DNA from 4 places in the Colwellia sp. SU-HH01217 genome. Region 3 is predicted to be linked to each of the others. Evidence: predicted binding sites of a transcription regulator. Region 3 holds the regulator's gene; each other region holds the start of a gene.
What was found. Region 3 encodes sigma-54, which starts transcription at its own class of promoters, with help from an activator protein. Its sites were predicted from a motif close to GTTGGCACGNNNNTNGNNT; they were not measured.
Positions count from the first base shown of each region.

Region 1: glnA (glutamate--ammonia ligase) is a predicted target of sigma-54. The motif match lies at 1,859-1,877, and genes of this name have one in related genera.
Region 2: AC27G3_RS10495 (FimV/HubP family polar landmark protein) is a predicted target of sigma-54. The motif match lies at 983-1,001, and genes of this name have one in related genera.
Region 4: AC27G3_RS16290 (BON domain-containing protein) is a predicted target of sigma-54. The motif match lies at 1,810-1,828, and genes of this name have one in related genera.

Region 1 is NZ_BAAJLX010000010.1:5,399-8,618, reverse strand. Features, by position in the region: gene typA (translational GTPase TypA) at 1-1,573, opposite strand, end outside; gene glnA (glutamate--ammonia ligase) at 1,935-3,220, shown strand, end outside.
Region 2 is NZ_BAAJLX010000007.1:34,253-37,472, forward strand. Features, by position in the region: gene AC27G3_RS10490 (aspartate-semialdehyde dehydrogenase) at 1-681, shown strand, start outside; gene AC27G3_RS10495 (FimV/HubP family polar landmark protein) at 1,201-3,220, shown strand, end outside.
Region 3 is NZ_BAAJLX010000001.1:373,573-376,792, forward strand. Features, by position in the region: gene lptA (lipopolysaccharide transport periplasmic protein LptA) at 1-168, shown strand, start outside; gene lptB (LPS export ABC transporter ATP-binding protein) at 172-900, shown strand; gene AC27G3_RS01605 (RNA polymerase factor sigma-54) at 1,003-2,514, shown strand; gene hpf (ribosome hibernation-promoting factor, HPF/YfiA family) at 2,552-2,839, shown strand; gene ptsN (PTS IIA-like nitrogen regulatory protein PtsN) at 2,912-3,220, shown strand, end outside.
Region 4 is NZ_BAAJLX010000017.1:3,854-7,073, forward strand. Features, by position in the region: gene AC27G3_RS16275 (hypothetical protein) at 1-4, shown strand, start outside; gene AC27G3_RS16280 (hypothetical protein) at 20-259, shown strand; gene AC27G3_RS16285 (DUF2254 domain-containing protein) at 354-1,685, shown strand; gene AC27G3_RS16290 (BON domain-containing protein) at 1,862-2,428, shown strand; gene AC27G3_RS16295 (gamma-glutamyl-gamma-aminobutyrate hydrolase family protein) at 2,542-3,220, shown strand, end outside.

The DNA.
Region 1 (3,220 bases), on a different contig from region 3:
CGATAATCTGTCCTTCATAGATTTCTAATCCATGACCGATCATCATGCGTCCGCGAGATTGTAAATTAAATAATGCGTTGGTTAATGCTTTACCTGTCGCATTCGCTATCATTACACCATTTAAACGTTGACCAATATCGCCACCTTTATGGGGGCCATATTCATAGAACGTATGATAAATTAAGCCTGAACCTGACGTTAATGTCATAAATTCAGTTTGGAAACCGATTAAACCACGACTTGGCATAATGAAATCCATACGGATACGGCCAGTACCATCTGGTGCCATGTCTGTTAGTTCAGCTTTACGAACACCCATTTTTTCCATGATGGAACCTTGATGCTGTTCTTCCACATCAATCGTTACCGTTTCATAAGGTTCGTGTAATACGCCGTCAATTTCACGTTCAATAACTTCTGGACGAGATACCGCTAACTCATAACCTTCACGACGCATGTTTTCAATTAATATACCTAGGTGAAGTTCACCACGGCCTGATACTTTAAATTTATCCGGATCATCTAATTGCTCAACACGAAGCGCAACATTATGTACTAATTCTTTTTCTAAACGATCTTTAATGTTTCTTGAAGTAACAAACTTACCTTCTTTACCACAAAATGGTGAAGTATTTACTTGGAAAGTCATGTTGATAGTCGGCTCATCGATTGAAAGCGCTGGTAAGCTTTCAACTTCATTTGGACAACAAATCGTATCTGAAATTTTTAACTCACCTAAACCGGTAATCGCAATAATGTCACCTGCTTGAGCTAGCTCTGTTTCATGGCGATCAAGTCCTAGGTAACCAAACACTTTACCAACTTTACCGTTATGTAGGTTGCCTGCTGCACATTTTACTGTCACTTGTTGGTTAGGCTTAACGCTACCACGAGTGATTCGTCCAACACCAATTACACCTAAATATGAGCTGTAATCAAGTTGAGAAATTTGCATTTGGAAGGCACCATCTGGATCAGCTTGTGGTGAAGGAACTTCGCTAACAATAGTGTTAAACAATGGCATCATGTCTGTGCCTGTTTCACCTTCATCTAATGTAGCCCAACCATTGATTGCTGATGCATAGACAACTTTAAAGTCAAGTTGTTCATCTGTAGCGCCAAGGTTATCAAACAATTCAAATACTTGATCCATTACCCAATCAGGACGAGAACCTGGCTTGTCAATTTTGTTAATAACAACAATAGGCTTTAACCCTTGAGCAAAAGCTTTTTGCGTAACAAAACGCGTTTGTGGCATAGGGCCTTCTTGAGCATCAACAATTAATAACACTGAATCAACCATCGACATAACACGCTCAACCTCGCCACCGAAATCGGCGTGACCAGGAGTGTCTACGATATTAATACGGTAATCGTTCCAGTTTACAGCCGTATTCTTGGCTAGAATCGTAATACCACGTTCTTTTTCGATATCATTTGAATCCATTACACGTTCGTCATGCCCTACACGTGCATCCAAAGTCCCTGATTGCTCAAGTAACTTATCAACTAAGGTGGTTTTACCATGATCGACATGGGCGATGATGGCTACATTACGTAATTTATCTAACACTGGCGTTACTCACTTTAATAAAAATAATTCTAAAATAGCTCTAGAATATTTCAAAAATTTAATAGGGCTTTAATTGGGCGCATATTATACAGGAGTAATTCAAATAAAGATAACAATTAGTTTTATATCAAAAAAGATGGCTATTTTACCAACTATCGTTAAGCTATAGCTTACATTTAGTGCAACAAAAACCAGAGTGCACCAACCTGATCCACCGAACGCACCAACACAGTGCAAAAGATGGATAAGGAAAACAAAAAAGTCTTAAATATCAATAACATTATCATTGGCATGGTTCTAGCTTTATAGGGCTAACAGATTAATTTATACATAAACTTACTAAAAATATCGGAGACAATTTATGTCACAAGCAGTTTTAGATCTAATCAAAGAACAGGATGTTAAATTTGTAGACCTTCGTTTTACTGATTCGAAAGGTAAAGAACAACATGTTTCAATTCCTCATCACCAAGTTGATGAAGATTTTTTCGAAGATGGAAAAATGTTTGATGGTTCATCTATTGAAGGCTGGAAAGGTATAGATGAGTCTGACATGGTGCTTATGCCTGATGCTGATTCTGTGGTATTAGACCCATTTACTGATGCGGTAACTTTAAATATCCGTTGTGACATTGTTGAACCAAATACAATGCAAGGTTATAGCCGCGATCCACGCTCTGTTGCAAAGCGTGCTGAAGAATATTTATGTAGCACGGGTATTGCAGATACTGTATTAATTGGTCCTGAACCAGAGTTCTTCTTATTTGATGACGTACGTTTTAGTACTGACATGAGCGGTTCTTTCTACAAAATTGATGACAAAGAAGCTGCTTGGAATTCAGGTACAGAATACGAAGAAGGCAACATGGGACATCGTCCTGGTGTTAAAGGCGGTTATTTCCCAGTATCACCAGTGGATTCATCACAAGACTTACGTTCTGCGATGTGTTTAGTTATGGAAGAAATGGGCTTAGTTGTTGAAGCACATCATCATGAAGTTGCTACTTGTGGTCAAAATGAAATCGCTTGCCGTTTTAATACTTTAGTTAAAAAAGCCGATGAAGTTCAAATTTATAAATACGTTGTTCATAACGTAGCTCATGCATACGGCAAAACAGCTACCTTTATGCCTAAACCACTTGTTGGCGATAACGGTTCAGGTATGCATGTTCACCAATCATTAGCGAAAGACGGTGTAAACTTATTTGCTGGTGATAAATACGGCGGTTTATCTGAATTAGCTATTTACTACATTGGCGGTATCATCAAGCATGCTAAAGCACTTAATGCATTTACTAACCCTTCAACTAACTCTTATAAGCGCTTAGTTCCTCATTTTGAAGCACCGGTAATGCTTGCTTATTCAGCTCGTAACCGTTCTGCGTCTATTCGTATTCCAATTGTTCCTTCTCCAAAAGCTATGCGTATTGAAGCTCGCTTCCCTGATCCAGCAGCTAACCCATATTTAGCTTTCACTGCTTTATTAATGGCTGGCCTTGACGGTATTAAAAATAAAATCCACCCTGGCGATGCTATGGATAAAGATTTATACGACTTACCGGCAGAAGAAGCAGCAACGATCCCTCAAGTAGCTACATCGCTTGAAGATGCACTTCAAAGTTTAGAAGCTGATTATGAATTCTTAAC
Region 2 (3,220 bases), on a different contig from region 3:
AACCCTCAAGCATTAGCTGACTATCGTAACCGTAACATAATCGCTAACCCTAATTGTTCAACCATTCAAATGATGGTGGCGTTAAAACCAATTTATGATGCAGTCGGTATTGAACGAGTTAACGTGTGTACCTATCAATCTGTTTCTGGTGGTGGTAAAGAGGCAATGGATGAATTGGCTAAGCAAACAGCTGATCTTTTAAGTGGCAAACCTGTAGAGCCTAAGAACTTTTCACGTCAAATTGCTTTTAACGTTATACCGCAAATCGATGTGTTTCTTGATAACGGTTACACCAAAGAAGAAATGAAAATGGTTTGGGAAACCAAAAAGATTTTAGGCGATGACAGCGTACTAGTTAACCCAACTGCTGTTCGTGTTCCTGTATTTTTTGGCCACGGTGAAGCATTGCACATTGAAACAACGTCTCAAATATCGGCAGATGAAGTGAAAGCTTTACTCAGTCAAGCCGAAGGTATTGTTGTGTGCGAGAACGATGAAGACTTCCCAACACAAATTGGTGATGCAAGCGGTAAAGATGAAACATTCATTGGTCGTATTCGAGAAGATGTTAGTCACAGTAACGGTATCAATATGTGGATAGTTGCTGATAACGTTCGTAAAGGCGCTGCTACTAATAGTATTCAAATTGCTGAATTACTTGTTAAAGAGTATCTTTCATAAATAATGCGTAATTAAGTATTATTTACTGTTTTCTAAAGAAAATCAGAAACGAGTCGTTAATATACAATGACAAGTTTCTGATTTTTTTATTTTAAAGATTAATCTTTAGAAGTAATGCCAATTTCATTAATTAGGTGATCTACTTTATACGCAGGAAAAATGACAAAAGATAAAATATTTATTTTAATAATTAGTTGTTCTACATATTAAATAAGTAACGCAGTAGTTGATTATTTTAGCCAGCAGAAATGATCACATCGTTAGTGATATATATATAAATGTAAAAGGTCATTGTTTTATAGTTGGAATAAAATTTGCTATATTTCTATGGTCTTGAATGTGACAAATCTTTGGCGCATTATAAAATATGAACTTGTTCAGTTGCTTAGTACTATTTCGCTTATTTTAAGCGATAATGGATAAAGAAAAACTGGTATTGTTATCATTACAAAAATAATTAGGAAAGCCTCGATGCAACGATTGTTAAGCCTGTGCCTGTGGCAGGTTATTATAATAGGAATGCTCTCATGGAATTATTCAGCGGTTGCTGAAGAAAGTGTAGGGATCAGTATTCGAGGTCCAAAAGCGACAGACAAGGATCCTCTTGCACAATATGGCCCGATAAACTCTACAGATACTCTATGGAATATTGCTCTAAGAGTAAGACCTGAGCCTAACCTTACTGTTTATCAGGTTATGCAGGCGTTATTTCTAACTAATCCCCAAGCTTTTGCAGAAGATAATATTAACCACCTTGTTGAAGGGCAAATCATTAACATTCCTGACGTTGATGTGATGCGTTCGATTAATGATAACTCAGCAAAAATTAAAGCAAACTCAGATGCTAAACGTTGGGAGAGTGTTTCAGCTAAAAAAGAAAAAACTGTCGATTCACCAACAGCTCCTAAAGAGTTATCAGTTAAACAAAAAGATTTAGATAGTGCTAAAACTGAAATTAATGATCAATTAAAAACCTTGGGCGATGCGCAAAAGCAACAGTTTGAAACTATTCAAAATGATGTCTTAGATTCGATTGATGGCGTACAAGCACTGTTAAAAGAGAACCAGGAATTACGCTCTGATATTTTATCGGTAGGTAAAAGAGTGGACGTTGTTCAAGAAGACGTTGCCAAAGATGCTGAAATTAAAAAATTAAATGAAATAGTTACCCAACTACAGCGATTAATGGCAGAAGCTAATGCTCGCGATCAAGCTAGGCAGTTGTTAGAAGAGCAGGAAAAGTTACGCGGTCAAGATTTTACTTCTAGCCCATATTTTACTGTTTTGTTAGGTACTCTTCCTGCTTTACTTCTTATTAGTTTATTTATGTTTTTTTACAGTAGACGAAACAAAGAAAATTCAACTAACGACAATATTGAACAAAAGCCAGCAGTAAAAGAGAAAGCTCCAGCTGAAGAATTAGTCTTAAATCAAGATCTTGATGATGAGCTTTCACTTGATGGAGAGTTATCCTTAGATGATGAACTGTCACTCGACGATGAATTGTCCTTAGATGATGAGTTATCACTTGATGACGAATTATCTCTTGATGATGAGCTTTCAATTGATTTAACAGAATCTGAAGAATTACTTTCTGATGACGTGATCCATCTCGATGATGAAAGTGATGTAGATGACTTAGCCGATCTGGATGATTTAGACGACTTAGATGATCTAGAAGACATTATTTTAGATGACGATGAAGATAATGAACTTCCTGGCGGAGAATTAGATCAAAGTGATTTAGATTCTTTACTTTCTGGATTAGATGACGATGAAGATAGTGAAACAGAAGATGATAATCTTGAAGAAGAAATAGAAGCTTTAGAAAATGGGCAGTTAGATCAAAGCGATTTGGATGATTTACTCGGTAATTTAAACGACTTAGATGATGAAGCCGAAGAGATTGTTGATATTGATGATGTGTTGGAACCTGAAGCGGTTGATGGTGCTAAAGAAAATGCAGAAGAAAATGCAGAAGAAAATGCAGAAGAAAACGCAGAGCTTACCGATCCTGACGACATAGACGCCTTGTTAGCGTCTGCTGCCGCACCAGAAGAAGCAGCTAATAATGAAACTGAAAGTGCAGATGTTACCGATCCAGACGACATAGATGCCTTGTTAGCGTCTGCTGCTGCACCAGAAAATTCGGCTGACAAAGCTGAAGAAAGTGCAGATGTAACCGACCCTGACGATATAGACGCCTTGTTAGCGTCCGCTGCTGCACCAGAAGGTTCGGCTGACAAAGCTGAAGAAAGCGCAGATGTAACCGATCCAGACGATATAGACGCCTTGTTAGCGTCCGCTGCTGCACCAGAAGATTCGGCTGACAAAGCTGAAGAAAGCGCAGATGTAACCGATCCAGACGATATAGACGCTTTGTTAGCGTCTGCTGCTGCGCCAGAGGAAGCAGCTAATAATGAAACTGAAAGCGCAGATGTAACCGATCCAGACGATATAGACGCTTTGTTAGCGTCTGCTGCTGCGCCAGAAGAAGCAGCTAATAATGAAACTGAAAGCGCAGATGTAACCGATCCAG
Region 3 (3,220 bases):
ATACATTCATTAGTTATCTCGGGGAATGCCCTGCTTCAACAAGCGGGTAGTGAAGTTAAAGGTAGCCAAATTACTTATAACACTCTTACCGAGAAACTTGATGCCATTGGCAATCAAAACGAGAAAACCTCAACCGTATTACAACCTCAAAAAAAGGTAACTCCTTAGTATATGACTGCGACACTTATCGCCAATGGTTTGGCTAAATCTTACAAAAAACGTTTAGTGGTTAAGGATGTCAGCTTAAAAGTGGCAGCAGGCCAAATTGTCGGGTTATTAGGGCCAAACGGTGCAGGAAAAACCACGTCTTTTTATATGATTGTCGGTTTAGTTCCCAATGACAGTGGCAGCATTGTCTTGAACGATGAAGATGTTACTCTATCGCCGATGCATGAAAGAGCACGCAAAGGTATTGGCTATCTACCTCAGGAAGCATCTATTTTTCGAAAACTATCCGTCACCGAAAATATCATGGCGATACTTCAAATTAGAAAAGAACTAACAGAGGTTGAGCGTGATGAAAAACTCGCACATTTATTAGAAGAGTTTCATATCAGCCATATCAAAGATAATTTAGGTATGAGTTTATCTGGTGGTGAACGCCGACGGGTAGAAATAGCAAGAGCATTAGCTGCCGATCCCAAGTTTATCTTACTAGATGAGCCTTTTGCAGGTGTTGATCCTATTTCAGTAGGCGATATAAAAAAGATTATTATCCATTTAAAAGAGCGTGGTATTGGCATACTTATTACCGATCATAATGTCAGAGAAACTCTCGATGTTTGTGAACACGCTTATATTGTAAGTCATGGTGAATTAATTGCCGAAGGTAATGCAGAACAAATACTTGCGAATCAACACGTAAGAGATGTATACCTAGGTGAACAATTCACGTTATAGTGATGGAATACAAATAAGTAAATTTATTTTAAGAAAAGACACCTTTTCTCAATAACGTAAACTATGCTTTATTTAAACTAACTAGGAAATTTATAAAGGTAAATGCGCCCTACATTACAACTCCGTATTGGACAACATTTAACCATGACACCACAACTGCAACAAGCAATAAAGCTGTTGCAGTTATCAACGTTAGATCTCCAACAAGAAATTCAAGAAGCGCTTGAAAGCAATCCACTATTAGAAGTGGATGAAAGTGGACCGGCTTCAAACGAAAATAAAGCGGATCATATAGAAGAAGGTCATAACCCTTCTGCAAGTGCTAATGAAAGTAAAACGAGTGACGGTAGTGAAGACTCCACCCCAACTATCGATGAAATTAGTACAACAGAAGCTATGGAAAAGAATGACATTCCAGATGAGTTAAATATGGACACAACTTGGGATGATTCATATAGCGCAGGAACAGCTAGCTCAGGTGTCAGTAACTCAGCACCATCAGAAGATTACACCTACCAAGGTGAAACTCAAGACTCTATTCAAGACCATTTACATTGGCAAATGCAATTAACTCCTTTTAGCGACACTGATAGAGCTATTGCAACTGCAATAATTGACGCTGTTGATGATGCAGGATACCTCACCGTAAGCTGTGAAGACATTCTTGAGAGTATTGCCAAAGAGGATGTCGAATTAGATGAAGTTGAAGCGGTATTGAAACGTATCAATATGTTTGACCCAATCGGTGTTGCTGCTCGTTCAATTGCCGATTGTTTATTGATTCAATTGAACCAATTTGAACCGTCGACACCTTGGATAGCTGAGTGTAAATTAGTTATCAGTGAACATATTGACTTACTTGGCAGCCGTGATTACCGCCAACTAATGCGCAAAACCAAGTTAAAAGAAGATCAACTTCGGGAAGTTATTCGTCTTATTCAAACGCTTAACCCTCGTCCTGGCGATGCGGTCATTAAAAGTGATGATCAGTATGTCATTCCTGATGTTTCTGTAGAAAAGAAAAATGGTCGTTGGATGGTTGAACTCAATCCTGATACCGCACCTAAATTATCTATCAATCAGCAGTATGCGGCATTAACTCGGACGATGAAATCTTCCAGTGATAATCAATTTATTCGTTCTAACTTACAAGAAGCTAAATGGTTCATTAAGTCACTTGAGCAACGCAACGATACCTTATTGAAAGTCTCAAACTGTATCGTGCAGCGGCAACAAGGGTTTTTTGAGCATGGGCCAGAAGCAATGCGCCCTATGGTGTTAAATGATATTGCCGAAGCTGTTGATATGCACGAATCAACCATATCGCGTGTTACCACACAAAAATATATGCATACCCCTAGAGGAATTTTTGAACTCAAATATTTCTTTTCTAGCCATGTTAGCACTGAAAATGGCGGCGAATGTTCATCAACGGCCATCAGAGCCTTAATTAAAAAGCTGATTGCCGCAGAAATACCGTCTAAACCATTAAGTGATAGCAAAATAGCAGAGCTTTTAGCAGATCAAGGGATCAACGTAGCTAGAAGAACTATTGCTAAGTACCGTGAATCTTTAACTATTCCGCCTTCGAATCAACGAAAAAGTTTACTTTAATACTATTTGAAATTTTTAATTAATAAGGATCTCGTTTATGCAAATTAATCTTACTGGCCACCATGTTGAAATCACGAGTTCTCTACGAGAGTATGTCAATAACAAATTTTCTAAATTAGAGCGTCATTTTGATCAAATCAATAACGCCCACATTGTGCTCACTGTAGAAAAACTCAAGCAAAGTGCCGAGGCAACCTTGCACCTTAAAGGTAGTGAAGTTTTTGCTTCATCAGCGAATGAAGACATGTATAAATCGATAGACTTGTTAATAGATAAACTTGATAAACAAATTTTAAAATACAAAGGCAAAGTCAATCACCATTAGATTGGCACAAGCTCACAATCACTTTTTTATTTGCTGATCCTACCCAGTGACAGTAACTAAAAAGGTGTACCAATGAATATTGATAAACCGCAGAAATATATGATGAAGTTGCAAGATATCCTAACCAAAGACTGTACCCACTGTTTAGTGAGTATCCATAGTAAAAAACGTATTCTTGAAGAAGTTTGCTCCATTGCGGTTAATAAAATTTCCGGCTTAGATCAGCACCAGTTACTTGAAAGCCTAATGACCAGGGAAAGAATGGGTAGCACAGGCATTGGTAATGGAATCGCGATCCCTCACGGGCGTATTCAAAGCGACCAAAAAGTAGTGGCCGTATTAATAACCACTGAACAACCTATTGAATTTGATGCCATAGAT
Region 4 (3,220 bases), on a different contig from region 3:
ATAAATATAAGGAGGACCTATGTTTGATCCTTTGAGAAAAGATAAGTTAAAACTAAAACAAGCAAGTATTAATGCTGAATTGGCCAAAAAGTACACGAATAGGCAGTTTAACAATGCAAAAATAAAAAGTGAGAAACTGATCTCTTCGCCAATGGGTTTAGTCACTATGTTTTCATTAGGAGCTTTAAGCGGTATGTCCTCGACTAAGCCTTTATCGTCAACCTCAACGCTAACTTCGATGTTATTTAAGCTCTTTTAAGTTTCAGCTTTACACTATATTGTTAAATTGAACCTTAACTGTCCTTTTTGTTGTAGAGTTAAGTGATTAAGTTACGTGTTAAAGAGGCTACAGAGTGCGAATTAATATTTTAAAATATGCGCCGATAATAGAAAAAGCGCGTACTAGTTTTTGGTTTTTACCTAGCTTTATGGTGTTGTCGTCAATAGTGCTAGCGGTGTTTTCTGTTTATATTGACGCCGTTTTTATAGACAGTGCTCAGCTATCAATTCCTCTTATTTATAGTATGGATATTAGTTCAACAAGATCTTTGCTAGGAACCATAGCAGGGGCGATGATTACGGTTACTAGTATTGCTTTCTCTATGACAATTGTTGCTTTAACTCTAGCTTCATCACAGTTTGGCCCACGTTTGCTACGCAACTTTATGATGGATAAAGGAACGCAAGTTGTTCTTGGTTTTTTCATTTCTAATTTTTTATTTTGTATTCTTGTCTTTTGTGCGCTTAGCTTTCAAGAGCCTTATGCTTTTAAACCAGGGCTAACGGTCGTTATTGCATTATTAATGACCTGTTGTAGCGTTGGCGTTTTAATTTATTTTATTCATCATGTTTCTAAATCTATTCAAGCAGATGTGGTGATAAACGATGTATACCAAGAACTTCAAAAAAGTATCGCGAATTTATTTCCTCTCACTAAAGAGGAATCAGAGCAAGCAAATAAGTCAGATGATAAAGAGACTGATTTGAAAGGTAAAATAGCTCCGGTAAAAGTGCTTGCACATTGTAGCGGTTATATTCAAACGACAGATCACAAGCTATTGCTAGCCCTAGCAATTGAAAAAAATATTTTAATTGAATGTAAATTCATACCAGGGAATTTTGTGGTTAAAAACTCAGTAATAGCACATATTCACAGTGATCAGGCAGTAGATGAAAGTGTCGTTAAACATGTAGCCAATAAAATTGTCTTGGGTTCGTATAGGACCCCTGTTCAAGATCCAGAGTTTGCTATTCATCAACTTGTTGAAGTTGCTTTACGAGCCCTTTCCCCCGGAATTAACGACCCTTATACGGCAATAACTTGTGTTGATAAACTCAACTCAGTTTTGTGTGAGTTAACTTCTAGAACATTTCCAGAAAATTTACGGTATGACAAAGATGATGTATTAAGGTTAGTTTGCAAGGTTTTAAGTTTTACTGATATTGCTAAAGCAGCATTTGAAAAAATTAGACAGCATGCAAGTGATGATATAGCTGTAACAATTAGGCTACTTGAGTCCTTAAATAACTTAATGTTATTTGCTAAAAACGACGCACAAAAACAGTTCGTGATTAGTCAAACTAAAATGATAGAAGCACACCAAAGCAGTCAAGCGATAGCAGAGGGCGATTTAAAAGAAATTAACGATAGAATCGCCTTAATTTTTCAAAATTTAGACAAATAGTTACTAAATTCAATCCTAAAACAACCACGTGTAAAAATTACCTATTGATAGGCATTTGTTACATAATATTTTCTATAGTTACCATGAAATTTTCATAAACTCCTTATTTTATAATCACTTAAGTTTTGGCATTGTATTAGCATTAAACACTGTGAACTTTTAACAGGAGAAAATTTATGAAACACACAACGCTTTCAATTATTATCGCAACTGCTATTAGTACAGCTTCTTTAACTGCAAATGCAGAAAACACATGGAAAGATAGTGCTAAAGATGCGTGGATTGATGGAAAAGCTGAATCAACACTTCTTTTTAATAAAAATTTAAACTCTTTCGATATCAATACCGATGTAAAAAACGGTACGGTTATTCTAACGGGTAAGGTAAATAATTCTGTCGACAAAGCCTTGGCTGGTGAGCTTGTAGCTTCGCTTGATGGTGTAAGTAAAGTGGACAATATGCTGACAGTTGTTGATGAGAAACCACAAGATGAAGACAGTGAAATGATGCAAGGTCTCAAAGACTCAAAAGTTGAAACCGTAGTGAAAACAAGGTTGTTGATAGAGTCGCAAGTCAGTGGATTAGACATCGAGGTTGATGTTGAAAATGGCGTGGTAACGCTAGAAGGTAAAGTAGGATCAGATTCTGAGCGAGATCTTGCCGTAACTATTGCTAAAAACACTGATGATGTAACACGTGTTATTAACAAGTTGGAAGTAAGAGACTTAGTCGCACGAAACTAAACTTTACTCATACATTAATTCCGCGCCTATTTGGGCGCGGTTTTTATTTTTATCTGTGTTTATCCGCATTCAGCTTGTCAATTTAGCGCAATTATTCATGCCAAGGAGTATTTTTGACTAACAAATCAACACCTAAAATCGCTATTACAGGGCCTAATCAATCGGGGACGATTGCTTGGTTGTTTACTGCTATTAATGTACGTATTGCTGGTGGAAAACCAGTTAGAGTCACACCTGATACCTTTGACGGTGTACTTGACTATGACGGCGTTATTATTGGCGGTGGGTCAGATATTCATCCAGAACACTATATAAAAGCAGAGGTTTCGCCTGTAAAGCGCACATTGTGGGTAAAACTAAAAGAGTGTTTATTGTATCCGATGGAGTTATTAAATCATTTTAGTTCATCAGGACACGATAAAGAACGTGATGATATGGAAATTAAATTTATTCATTATGCGTTAGATAATAATCTTCCTATTTTAGGCATTTGCAGAGGGCACCAGCTATTAAATGCTGAACTAGGTGGTTCAATGTATGAGTCGACTTTACCGCTCTTAAAAAAAGACGCAAGGATCCGGAGTCCTTTCCCTAGAAAAACGGTGTATTACATTACTGATGATTCGTTAATCTCAAAAATTACAGGGGATGATCCGCTGAAAGTGAATGCTATTCATTCTCAGGCTGTAGCAGAACCAGCTGATGAATTAAAAGTTACCGCTAAAGAAAAGGCGGGTATTAACCAAGTTATCGAAAGTAAAAACAATGATAGATTGCTTGGAGTGCAGTGGC